3 regions of the Paenibacillus sp. M2 genome follow, and region 1 is predicted to be linked to each of the others. Evidence: riboswitches for the same ligand, from Rfam matches in the RefSeq annotation. Region 1 holds a riboswitch; each other region holds the start of a gene.
What was found. Region 1 has a riboswitch for cyclic di-AMP ahead of ACETMN_RS07310 (hypothetical protein). Riboswitches for the same ligand answer to the same signal wherever they lie in the genome.
Positions count from the first base shown of each region.

Region 2: another riboswitch for cyclic di-AMP. It lies ahead of ACETMN_RS00150 (3D domain-containing protein); the one in region 1 lies ahead of ACETMN_RS07310 (hypothetical protein).
Region 3: another riboswitch for cyclic di-AMP. It lies ahead of ACETMN_RS00530 (C40 family peptidase); the one in region 1 lies ahead of ACETMN_RS07310 (hypothetical protein).

Region 1 covers NZ_CP169648.1:1,627,738-1,631,952, forward strand. Annotated here, with positions in the region: tRNA gene ACETMN_RS07300 (tRNA-Leu) at 233-315, shown strand; gene ACETMN_RS07305 (glutathione peroxidase) at 464-943, opposite strand; cyclic di-AMP (ydaO/yuaA leader) riboswitch at 1,315-1,490, shown strand; gene ACETMN_RS07310 (hypothetical protein) at 1,609-2,004, shown strand; gene ACETMN_RS07315 (HAD family hydrolase) at 2,132-2,815, shown strand; gene ACETMN_RS07320 (Nramp family divalent metal transporter) at 2,958-4,215, opposite strand, start outside.
Region 2 covers NZ_CP169648.1:31,782-35,996, reverse strand. Annotated here, with positions in the region: gene rsmA (16S rRNA (adenine(1518)-N(6)/adenine(1519)-N(6))-dimethyltransferase RsmA) at 1-714, opposite strand, end outside; gene rnmV (ribonuclease M5) at 719-1,264, opposite strand; gene ACETMN_RS00150 (3D domain-containing protein) at 1,420-2,604, opposite strand; cyclic di-AMP (ydaO/yuaA leader) riboswitch at 2,878-3,131, opposite strand; gene ACETMN_RS00145 (TatD family hydrolase) at 3,373-4,143, opposite strand.
Region 3 covers NZ_CP169648.1:107,610-111,824, forward strand. Annotated here, with positions in the region: gene rbsK (ribokinase) at 1-383, shown strand, start outside; gene ACETMN_RS00520 (c-type cytochrome) at 458-814, opposite strand; gene ACETMN_RS00525 (GNAT family N-acetyltransferase) at 965-1,459, opposite strand; gene ACETMN_RS00530 (C40 family peptidase) at 1,815-2,285, opposite strand; cyclic di-AMP (ydaO/yuaA leader) riboswitch at 2,289-2,426, opposite strand; gene ACETMN_RS00535 (hypothetical protein) at 2,672-3,523, opposite strand; gene ACETMN_RS00540 (M1 family metallopeptidase) at 3,534-4,215, opposite strand, start outside.

The DNA.
Region 1 (4,215 bases):
GAGTGCAGGGAGAACTATATAGAAGGAAGGACTATATATAAATGAATCAACAAGATCGGCTCTTACCGAAAAAGAGGAGATCAAATCTAATAATATGCAGTTCATGGGTAAAGATGACGAGATTATGCGATTTTTGATGAAAATGCCTAGCTGAAAAAGTAGTATTTAAAAATACTTTACTTTTAGTTCTGAACCCGGTATAATCAATTCTGTTGCCGATTATTTACGACATGCGGTCGTGGTGGAATGGCAGACACGCTATCTTGAGGGGGTAGTGGGCGTATGCCCGTGGAGGTTCGAGTCCTCTCGACCGCATCATATGAACGATGAAGAAGAAGCTTTCCGTTATTGGAGAGCTTCTTTTTTTGTCTTTTTCGAACAGTATGACATCTGGGTTGAGGAAAAAAGCCATCCATTACCGAGGCAATGGTGCTCTACCTTACGGCTACGGGTGGCCTGTGTATTATTTTTGAAGTAAGTTCTTGATATCTTCTTCAATCTTGTCCGGTGTTGTTTTGGGAGCATAACGTTTCAGTACCTGTCCGTTCTGATCCACAAGGAATTTGGTGAAGTTCCATTTGATTGCTTTGGAGCCGAGCAGGCCAGGAGCTTCTGTGCTAAGGTGTTGGAAAAGAGGGTGAGCGCTTGAGCCGTTCACATCAATTTTCTCAAACATTGGGAAGCTTACGCCATAATTCATCTGACAGAACTCGGCAATATCGTCGGAAGATCCTTTTTCCTGTGCAAACTGGTTGCTTGGGAAACCAAGAACTTCAAATGGAGCATCTTGAAACTTGTCTTGCAGTTCTTGCAGACCTTTGAATTGAGGAGTAAGGCCGCATGAGCTTGCCGTATTCACAATCAGGAGCACTTTGTCACGGTAGTCGGACATTTCAACTTCTTGACCGCGAAGGGTATTCACTTTGTAATCGTAGACTGTCATCTAAATCGCCTCCATTTATTTACTCTTATATCTTCTATTATATTGGCTACAATTAAATATTGCAAAACTAATGTGGTGTTAAAAGCATCAAAACAGGCAAGTTGTGCAGAATACGTGAATGAATTGCGAAGTGATTTTCGTCAGAGTGAGAATTAGATAGCCTTGAAGAGGTGGATAGAGTATAACCTTATTGTAAGCGTTATTATAAACGAGTATTGGCAAAAATCTGCCGATTTGGTGATCTGTAAGGACTTTACACCGTCATGGCGGGGGTGTATGATTCATAACGTAATTTCAATTTAAACTAAATTGTACTTGAAAAACGAAACAAACGATAATATCGTTCGATCTTACCTTAAGATATACGAACGATGTTTTAATCGCTGAGTTTCCATTCATTGATGAATGGGAAACGGGGGAACCAACGGAATGCGCTGTCCAGGACAGTGGGCATTCATGGGGTGAATTTTCCGGTGACAGCCGGAAATAGGGCGACTCTCGCGCCCGAATCCGTCAGCTAACCTCGTAAGCGTTAAAGGGAGAGGCAACAAGCCGTACGCTGGTTCATGGTGTTTTCGCCATGGGTTATTTAAGAAGCGTTCGGGAGGCCTTGGTCCCCCACGCTTCTTTTTTGTTGTCTTTTCACGCCAAGGGAGGAACGAATGATGGATACTGAGATGATTTTAGTGACTGCTCCAAATGAAGCAGGACGCAAATTTATTAAATTGCTGATGTACAAAAAAATGCCGTTTGCCGTTCTAACCAACAGTGCAGGGGAAGAGCGCAGACTCCGTAGAATCGGAGTAGAACATGTCATTCGCATGAATACAGCTGCAGCTCAAAAATGGTTTTTGCCGCAGGGCAGCGTAGGTAACGTGTTTATTTTCGAGAACAGCCTGAATCTGACCTGTCGTTATTTACAGATCTGTCGTTCATGGACTTCGAAATCCCTGTGCGTGATTACGGAGCAGAGTCATCCTAAGGGCATCTATCGGGGCATGGGCGCAGACCGGATTGTATATTCGCTCAATGGGGAAGTTGGCTTTCTCCTCAATGGTTAATGCCATAGCTTGTGATTGCTCAGGTGTAAGGTGCCTGTTATAATTGAATGTATCGATAAACGGAAGTTTGAGGAGACTCATGCGTGATGGTGAGTCTTCTTTTTTATGCTTACAAGGAGGAATTGGTGTGCCGGATGTAGGTGGATTGAAATGGTTGTTTTTTGATGTTGGAGATACGCTGGTGGATGAATGGGAGCCGGTTGATGATATTATCGGACAGTTCGTCCGCGAAGCCTGTGCATTGGGGTATCCGGTGAAGATTGAGGCGGTACGCGAACTGTTCGCGAACTGTTACCAGAAATATGAGCAATGGCCTATGAGAGTGGCGATTCGCACATTCGTTGAAGACGAGGGACACCAAAAACAGATTCAGGACAAGCTGAAATTCCAAAAAGATCTTGAACGTCCTTTTCCTTCAGCGGATTCCGTTCTTCAGCAGTTGTCACGGTATTATCGCATTGGCATTATTGCCAATCAGAGTCCTGGAACGGAAGAGAGACTGGAGAGCTACGGCTTGCGGAAGTATGTTGATGTTCTGGCCTGCTCGGCTGAAGAAGGAGTGTCCAAGCCAGACCCTGAGTTATACGCTGTGGCCTTGAAGCAGGCTGGTTGTGAACCGGAGGAAGCCGTCATGATCGGTGATCGGATCGATAACGACATTATACCTGCTCGGAAGCTGGGCATGCGTACGATTCGAATTATGCAGGGTTACGGAAGATTCCAGCCAGAACTATCGGATGACAAACGTGCGGATTGGACTGTGGATTCATTGGATCAACTCCTGCCCTTACTGATGCCAAATCAGGATTAGATTCAGATGGTTATTTATTGGAGTATGAGTTTTATTATAAAAGGAAACATGTTGCTGTATTGCAACAATAAAGGCTGATCAACTTGGGTATAGAATACCGGAGTTGATCAGCCTTTTTAGGATTTAGTTCATAAGAACGAGATTAGAATAACCGAATCGTCTGAATGATCAGATATACATTCAGCACAACGATAATCGCGGCAATGACCCATGAGATGATTTTGAGCCACAATTTGTTGGCAAATGCACCCATACTTTTTTTATCACTTGTGAACAACACCAGGGGAATCACAGCAAAGGGCAGTTGAAGCGACAGCACGACCTGGCTCAAAATGAGCAGTTCTTCTGTGCCATGTTCTCCTGCAATGGCTGTCACAATTACCGCCGGGATGATGGCGATCAGACGTGTGACCAGTCTGCGCAGCCAAGCCGGAATTCGAATGTTCAGGAAACCTTCCATAACGATCTGCCCAGCGAGTGTACCTGTAAGGGTAGAGTTCTGACCTGATGCTAGCAGCGCCACACCGAACAGAGTACTTGCAACCGTAGTACCCAATAGAGGTGTCAGCAGATGATAGGCATCTGCGATCTCGGCAACCTGCGTCATACCAGCACTGTGGAATACAGCAGCAGATACAATCAGGATGGCCGCATTGATGAACAGGGCCAGTGTCAACGCGATTGTAGAATCCATGGTCGAGTACCGAATAGCTTCTTTTTTGCCCTGTGGGGTCTGTTCGATCTGACGGGTCTGCACAATGGAAGAATGCAGATACAGATTATGCGGCATCACAGTTGCTCCAATAATACCAATAGCGATATAGAGCATGGCCGGGTTTTGCAAAATCTCAACATTTGGTACAAAACCATGGAGAACACCGCCCATATCGGGTTTCGCCAGGAAGAGGTCAATCCCGAAGCAGAGGGCAATGGTCGCCATTAGCACAATGACGAGTGTTTCCAAAGCGCGGAAACCTTTGTTTTGCAGTACAAGAATCAGGAGTACATCAACTGCGGTGATAATAACGCCATATAACATGGGGATGTTAAATAACAGCTTTAATGCGATAGCAGAACCTATGACCTCAGCCAGATCGGTAGCTGCAATGGCGAGTTCACACAGAATCCATAACATCACGACAACAGGCATGCTGAATCGTTCACGACAGGCTTGAGCCAGATCCCGTCCAGTGACGATACCGAGTTTGCCAGCCAGCGACTGAAGGACAACGGCCATCAGGTTCGATAACAGGATAACGGATAACAAGGTGTACCCGAACTGCGAGCCGCCTGCGATATCTGTTGCCCAGTTCCCGGGGTCCATGTAACCTACGGCAACGAGGTATCCTGGGCCTACAAAGGCGAGGAATTTCTTCCACCATGACGCATTCTGCGGAACT
Region 2 (4,215 bases), 1.6 Mb from region 1:
GGCAAAAGAAGCCTGTACCACTTCGAAGTAGTGTGCTTCATCCGGAATCTCCACTGGCGGTTGCTCGCGCACTTTCAGCTTAATGACAGCCGATTCCACATTAGGTTGCGGAATGAAGACCGTGGGCGGCACAATACACACAAGCTCCGGCATACTGTAATACTGAACTGCTATGCTTAGACTGCCGTAATCTTTTGATCCTGGTGCAGCAGCCATCCGTTCAGCCACTTCTTTTTGGATCATGACAACAATACTGTCTACCGGCAGCTTCTCTTCCAACAGTTTCATCATGATTGGAGTCGTTACATAATAAGGCAGGTTAGCCACGACACTGACTTTGTCCACGGATGCAAAATCCGTATTAAACAACTCAGCCAGATCAAGCTTCAACACATCCCCATGATGAACACGTACATTCGAATAAGGCTGCATCACTTCTCCCAGGATTGGGATCAAGCGCTGATCAATCTCTACGGCTGTGACAGGACCGGCTACCCGAGCCAGTCGCTCCGTAAGGGCTCCAATACCCGGCCCGATCTCTAGTGCGCCCTTGGACTCGTCCAGGTCGGCTGCATTAACGATTTTGTTCAGTATATTTTGATCGATCAGAAAGTTCTGACCCAGACTTTTCTTAAATGAGAATCCATGTTTTTGAATAATCTCTTTCGTTCGCTTGGGCGTTGCAATTTCTATCGTATCTTCCATGTCCTTCATATGCTCACAATCCTTCACGTTCAATTTGCGCTAATGCTGTAGAGAACTCTTCCCGTGTAATCTGAAATACACTGAGACGTTTGTGGAACTGCTTACCGTTACAATAACCGATGCCCAGCAGATTGCCCATCTCCATGCGACGTGCAGCAGCCTGCGGATGCACGATAAGTCCTGCCGCGATCAGGTCCTCCCAATCGATCAGACTCGGAGCACCTTCGTATGATGTATGTACGCGCGCCAGAGCATGACGGATCGCCTCTGGTGAGGCATTCTCCACCCCAATGTCCCCTTTGCGCGTTGCATCGGCTTCCGGAATGAAAGCATGCTTGCATCCAGGCACCTTATTCGCAATAATTTTACGAATGCGTTCGCCGGCATGATCCGGATCTGTCAGTACAATGACTCCCCGTCTCTCCTGAGCAAGCGCAATCCGCTTCAGAATGCGTTGGTTGATGGCTGATCCACCTGTTTCTATTGTATCGGCTTCCACGGCCCGACGGATGGCTACCGTATCATCACGGCCTTCCACCACAATGACTTCTTTTATCATGTTCCATTTCTTCCTTTCTAACGCAAAAAGAAGAGGAATATCCTCTTCTCTGCCAAACGGCGGGGGAGACTGAATTCAGACTCCTCCGCCGCATATTCCGCATGAATCATTCATGCAACTATTTTATAGCATTCCCATTTCAAAGTAAAACGATTTTAGTTCGCTTCCGGCTTCACCGGACCGATCACGTAGACCGTCTTGCCTTTCTTGCGTCCAAAATTCAGGGCATGCTTCACACTGTCATAATACACATCAATTTTGTTCCCTTTAATCGCACCGCCTGTGTCTTCCGCACGACGGAATCCCAGACCTTCGATATATACCCACCAGCCAATTGGAATGACTTTGGGATCAACCGCAATGGTGCGCCCTTCCGTTACACGAGTACCGGAAGCTGTTTTAGTTCCAATGCCAGGCTCTTCAGAAGAGTAGGCAGTCATGGATACATTTTTAAGTACTTTGGAGTATTTAAAAGAAGTCCCGGATACGGTAATCACTTTGCTGCCCGAGGCAGATGTTTTCTTCGAGTTCGTTGTTGTAGCCTTTTTGGTTGTTGAAGTTTGAGCCGATACGGTCTGAATCTCAGGTTCTTTCACGACCGGTTTTGCTTTGGTGCCGACAGCGATCACTTTATCTACACGATTATTCGCGACAGATTTGCGGACCATTTTTTTGGAGACCAATTCTCCATCCTGAAATACCTTTTCGATATGCTGCACAAGTTTGCCTTCTTTGCCGTTCACAACGACACGGTTATCCCCTTTGTACAAGCTAGGGTCAGCCGTTTTAATGACTTTGTAAGCGATCGGTTGCTCTACTTCGACTGTACGCTTTGTTACGCGCACTACACGGATCTTCATCTCCGCTTTGATCGCAGTTCCAAGCGCCGGATACACTTTATCATTACTTTCAACTTGAATACCTGATTTTTGAATTGCATCTTCTACCGATGAATCCGTTGTATACAGAGTCTTGGTGTCTCCGTCTGCCGTAATGTTAACTGGAACGGCCCGCTCAATAACAATTCGGTCTCCATCTGTAATTGCCCCGTTCATGGACATGGATACCTTATCGTGAGGGCTGACTGTGATCGACTGCTCCTCCAGCATTTCCTGAAGCATTCCTGTACGAGTCTCTACCACCTGAGCTTTGCCATCAATAACCAGTGAAATTTGTTTCCCGGCCTGACCGTAAACGACTAACAAGATCATGATTGTAAGCGCAATTGAGAAAATCGCGATCAATGCCATTTGACGCATGTTCTCATGCTTCCACCGCAACGCGAAAGACTTACTGGATGATCGTGACTCATGGGTCTCTTCTGGTTGGAATGTGCCCACTTCTCCGTCCTCCTTCATAGCCTCGCCGTCTAAAGTAATGCATGATGTCTTTGACGTGACTATACCAAATTTTCTACAGAACACAGATTGGACCAACATAATCCGGTTCTGCACCATGAATCAATCTTCGCAACATGATGTCATCCTCCTGAATACCTACCGTATGATGACAATATTTCTTTTATTCAAAAACAAAAAAGCCAAAGAAAGAGTGTAAGAGGAACTCTTTCGTGGCTTCCGAATGATTTTGAATATCGGAAATTCATGCACGAGGTTGCCTCTCTTTTTCCGCTTGCGAGGTTAGCTGTCGGGTTCGGGCGAAAGAGAGCCGCCCTATCTTGGGTCACCCGCTCATGGCGGACGCCCTTGAATTCACCCCGAGACCCAAAGAAGAAATCAAATACGGCTTCGCAGATCCCTTCGCTGCTTTTGGGTCAGCGAACGTTGCGCATCGGCCAAATACACCGATGTTTAAGCCCTATTGGTTCCCCCGCTCTCCGTTAACGGAGACTCAGCGAGACTGATTCATGAAAGTAATGTTGTTTCATCGGAAAGTGTCCCTTTGTTCATCCCCCGAACATCTGTCCAATTTTCCGCACAACAATTCACTGAAAAGATGATATCCTGTTTTGATGCATGTTGTAAAGCGTTGATCAAGTACGTTTTTCTGAATATTTGGTTAAAATATTGTAATATTCTTGATTTATTTGGATCAAAGAGCAAATTACCTCCTCTTACCTGCCTTTTTCGCCTCATTTGCTCGTTTTTTTAACGAATTCCAAATCGTTCCATGGCATTTTTGGTTGTTATTGCAGCAATTTCCTCCACCGAAATGCCTTTAATTTCCGCAGCTGCCTCTGCAACCAGACGTACATGCGCTGTCTCATTTCGCTTTCCACGATAAGGGTGAGGTGTCAAATATGGAGCATCTGTTTCAATGAAAAACCGGTCCATAGGAACCTTCTCCAGCACCTCTTTGGGCTGCTTTGCATTTTTGAATGTGATCGGTCCTCCGAAGGAGAGATGGAAGCCCATATCGAGACAACTTTTGGCTGTTTCCCAGCTGCCCGAGAACGAGTGCATCACACCACCAACTTCACCCGCTTTCTCTTCACGCAAAATTCTTATGATATCCTCATGTGCATCCCGATTATGGATGACAATCGGCATGTTTACTTCACGCGCCAAAGCAATTTGTTGTCGTAATACGCGATGCTGTATTTCTTTTGGTGATGTCTCCCAATGATAATCCAATCCAATCTCACCGATCGCAACCACTTTTTCATGTTTGCATAAAGATGCAATCCACTCCAAATCGCCGTCCTGCATTGTGATCGCATCTACGGGATGCCACCCTACAGCTGCATATATAAAGTCATATGTTTCAGCGAGTTTCATTGTGGTTGGAATTGTCTCCCGGTTAAAACCAATGTTGATCATGCGACCAACTCCTGCATCCACAGCACGCTGAATCATGTCCTCGCGGTCCTCGTCGAATTGTGGTGCATCCAGATGTGTATGTGTGTCGAACAGCATCATGTCTGTATCTCCCTTCATGTCGAAATAACGACTATCTTCTTTTTCAAAATCACATTTGTAAAATTCAATAAT
Region 3 (4,215 bases), 1.5 Mb from region 1:
CCGGCCGGGATCATCTCCGGCCGGAAGACCTGGATGCGGCGGTCGCAGAGCTCGCCGCATCCCTCGGGGCCGCTGTCGTCACGACGCTCGGCCCCGAGGGGGCTGTGTACGCGGCAGCGCCTGGTGGCCGCGTACAGGCAGGGCGTGCCGGCGCATGCCGTGCGCCCGGCTACGCCGTAAGCGCCGTCGATACGACCGGCGCTGGCGATTGCTTCAATGGCGCGTTGGCGGTAGCCCTCGCGCGCGGTGAGACGTTGGACGCGGCCGTAGGCTTTGCCATGGGTGCGGCCGCGTTATCCGTGACGAAGCTCGGCGCCCAGTCCGGGATGCCGTTCGCACGTGAAGTGGAGGCCTTTCTGGACGAGCATGCGGCAAAGGCTTAATAATTGATATAACAAAGAGGCTCTTACTCTCCGAAAAGGGGATTAAGGGCCTCTTTGTTATGCGTGTGCAGAGATTATTTCTTCTCTGAAAGCCACATGGCGATATTTGCAATCTCTTCATCTTGCAGCTTGCCCTTGAAGGAAGGCATGCCACCTTTACCTTTGACAATCGTAGAATAGATCTTCTCCAGATCATCCTGGCTGCCGATGTTTGCCAGAGCAGGTCCTACGCCACCTTGCAGCTGATCCCCGTGACAGGAGATACAATTGGCTTTGACCAGTGCTTCAGCCTGTCCGGCATCCAATGTGACTTCCGGCATGGTTGGCTTGGCTTCTTCAGCCACTTCTTCTTTCCCTGGAAGCGTAAACATTAAAACAATAGCTAAAGCGCATGCTGCAAAAAATACTCCGCTCATGATCCATTTGTGCATCCCTTATGTCCCCTCCAGAATGAAAGATCATCTAACCTAAAACTATCCATATCATTATAACGGAACCTGTACTGACATCATAGCATTTTGTGGGAAAATTTTGAACTAATCACATAACAAGGCGCAAATTTAGTTGTTTTGCAAGAGATTCTAATCACGAGGCCCTTCATAAACCATACAGTGAAAGGGCTTTAAGCCGCTTGGGGTCTGTCGTTCGTATGTATCCTGGGTGACAAATCCACTCTTCAGATAGACTTGAATGGCACGAGCATTCCAAGTGAGCACTTCCAGATCGATCTCATTCTTCGGATTTCGGCGAATGGCTTCCTGTACAATGGCCGTGACAAAAGCTGTCCCTTGACCCTGACCACACAGCTCTGGATGCATGCCGAGGCCAATCCGGGTTACCCCTTGAAGTGGGAAGTATTGAGCAAATCCACATATACGATCGTTCTGATCCAGGACGATTGCATATTGCTCCTGTCGCAGCTGTGCATCTCCGAATTCCACTTCCAGAGCTTTCATCTGCTCCCAGGGGAGCCAGCTGTAGATATTGTAAGGCGGATCATACTGCCAACTGCAGATGAGCTCCGCATGTTCTTCTCGCATGGGTACAACGTGAAACGTCACAGGGGCTTCCTTCATACACTTGCATGCTCCTTTCCTTGAAACAGAACTCTTTGTCCACTCTACAAAAGTGATGTTCTTTTAGCAAGTCTTCCTTCCCCAGAAAAAAAATGAAACAAAAGTTCCGGTAATTTCGTTTATATTATAACGGGATGGGTAAAAACATCATAAGGGCACGGACGAACGAACGCAAAATGAACCTGTTGATGTCGCAGGATATACCCAGAGTATACCTTGCAACATGAATAAGGATTGAAGCACAAAAAAACCGCCGGATACATTCCTGCGGAGAATGTACCGGGCGGTTCTGTTATGCTTCTTGCTTCGTTCCAGTATGGTTAATGGTTACAGCATTATGTTGCTCAGCTTGTCCCTAGTCAAGGGCCAGTGATTCATATGCGTCCGTGCTCATAATCCGTTTCGCGCCAACATAACGATTGGCCCAATAGTTTTCACTCAATGCACTGATCGTAACGCCTTTGGAAGAAGAGGAGTGTGCAAACTTTCCATCCCCTACAAAGATTCCTACATGGGATACGCCTTTACCTGTTGTATTAAAGAACACCAGATCGCCAGCTCTCATTTCCATGCGGGATACAGAATCGCCCATGTCGAATTGGGAACTGGATTGGCGTGCCAAATCAATACCCAACTTGTCGAATACATACCGTGTAAATCCGGAGCAGTCAAAGCCGTTAAGCGTTGTTCCCCCACTTTTGTATGTAGTTCCCATTGCTGAATCAATTACTGTGTCCATCTTTGAATCTGCGAATGCGCTACCTGCACCAAGCGATAAAGCGAATGTGATGCTAAGTACAGCTGCGGTTAATTTCTTCTTGAACAAGAGATATTCCCCTTCCAATGCCTGCGAGGTTAGCTTAAGGATTCGGTTGAAGGTCCCCTATGATCCCTCTGTAGCAAGATCAATTCACCCATAACTGGTTCCCCCGCTTCCCAGGTGCCAGGAATTTGGCTGTGCTAGTTATGCACCTGCGAAATCAAGAAATGACGATTTAATTTTAAGTAGTTACAAATATGAATGTAAAGATTACAAAGTTGTTACTAAAAACTCACTGCGATTATTGTAACAGAGGAGTACGGCTTTGGCAACGTTTAGCAACAAATTTAGCAAAAAAAACCTCGACCTTTGACGGGGAAAGGTTGAGGTTTGCCTATTTATAAGTACATATTAGGCCATGAGTTTAACTTGTGATGGTAACAATTTTTAATCTATCTGCTCTCACCTTTGGATATTTTGGACTGCCATAATCGGAAATGGCTGCATATTTTCCACAGATTCAATAGACATCTGGCAAGTGGATACGTCTGTTGTAGTATAAGTCCGGTAAGTCCCGTTAATAACCATGAGGCTGAAGTGAATGCCCCAAAGACGAGCAGGTGTACTCCGCCCAGCAGGAGTGCAATGCCGATTACAGCGATGAGATGACGCAGTGCAATCCAGAGTGCTTTGAGGGTACCGTGAGCCCCGCCTTCTCCTTCTGGTGCCGAAACACCGAACTGCATGTAGAGTATGGCATGGTGGATGATCCAGCCATATACAATCCAGGCAGCAACATAAGGTATACCAGGCAAAAGTAATTGAAGGGAATGAAAACCTTCCATGAGAATAGAGTAGAGCTTCGGTATGAGCCAGTAGGCGGGCAGAAGGATCAATAATGTACGTACGGTGTGTAGCAGCAGCATCGGTTTCCACAGATTTTTGATTCCGCGGACAAAGGGGATGCGCTCTTCTGTAGAATTAAAGTGCTGAAGTGAGTAGAGCAGTCCTGCCTGAATGAGGGGGCTGATCAACATGCGAACCAGCAGCATGCCCCCGAGAATCCATAGATAACGATGAACCTCCGGATGGGTAAACAGGTTAAGTTGACTTTCCATTTTGAACAAAAGTGTACTCAGCTCCCCCGCATCAGCATCTGGATAGCGCAGGAGCAGTGGGATGACCGCCGATTGTACCATTCGATAGAAGAAATATCCCCAAATGAGTTGATAGAGAAATAAGAGTGCGGCAATGAACATATGCTGACGGACGAGAAACCAGCCTTCACGTATTTTCGCTTTCACCGTTTCCACCTCACCATGACAGACCTCCGAATATGGCTTCTATTAGTTTGGTTACACTCATGCTCCAGCGGGACTTCGCCCGCTCATCCAGTCCGGATTTCAGGAAATTGTTCATATGGCGGTTCTCCAGCACGATCGAGTACAGGGGATCGGTCATGGCCCAGGATACGGGGGATGTGTGAGTTAATTTATAGGTGATGCGATCTTCTTTGCCATTCCATTGCTTGGTGAGGATATGCCCGTCTTCAAAAGCAATGCGAACAGGAACGGCGCTGTAATCACTCCCTTTTTTTGCGATCGTCACGGATGACTCGTACAATGTTTGACCGTCTTTCTGTACGGGCGTAACACGAATCTTCTCTACAGCAAAGTCAGCCATCCCGTTACCATAGACATATTGATCAAAATAATCAGACCAGGAAGTGCGGGTCACTTGTTCCACAACGTTCTGAAAATCAGCCGAAGTGGGATGTTTGAAGCGGTACTTCTTCACATAGGTAGAGAGAATGCGTTCCATCTTTTTGGCACCGACTTGGTGTTCGATACCAAGCAATACAAGCTTGCCACGTGTATAGACATTGGCTGCATACTCATTCTGTGAATCGAACTTCCAGGATTCTTGTGTTAACGATGAAGGAGAAGTAATCAGTCCCGATTGTACCGGCAGATTTGGAATCAATCCGTATTCCTGC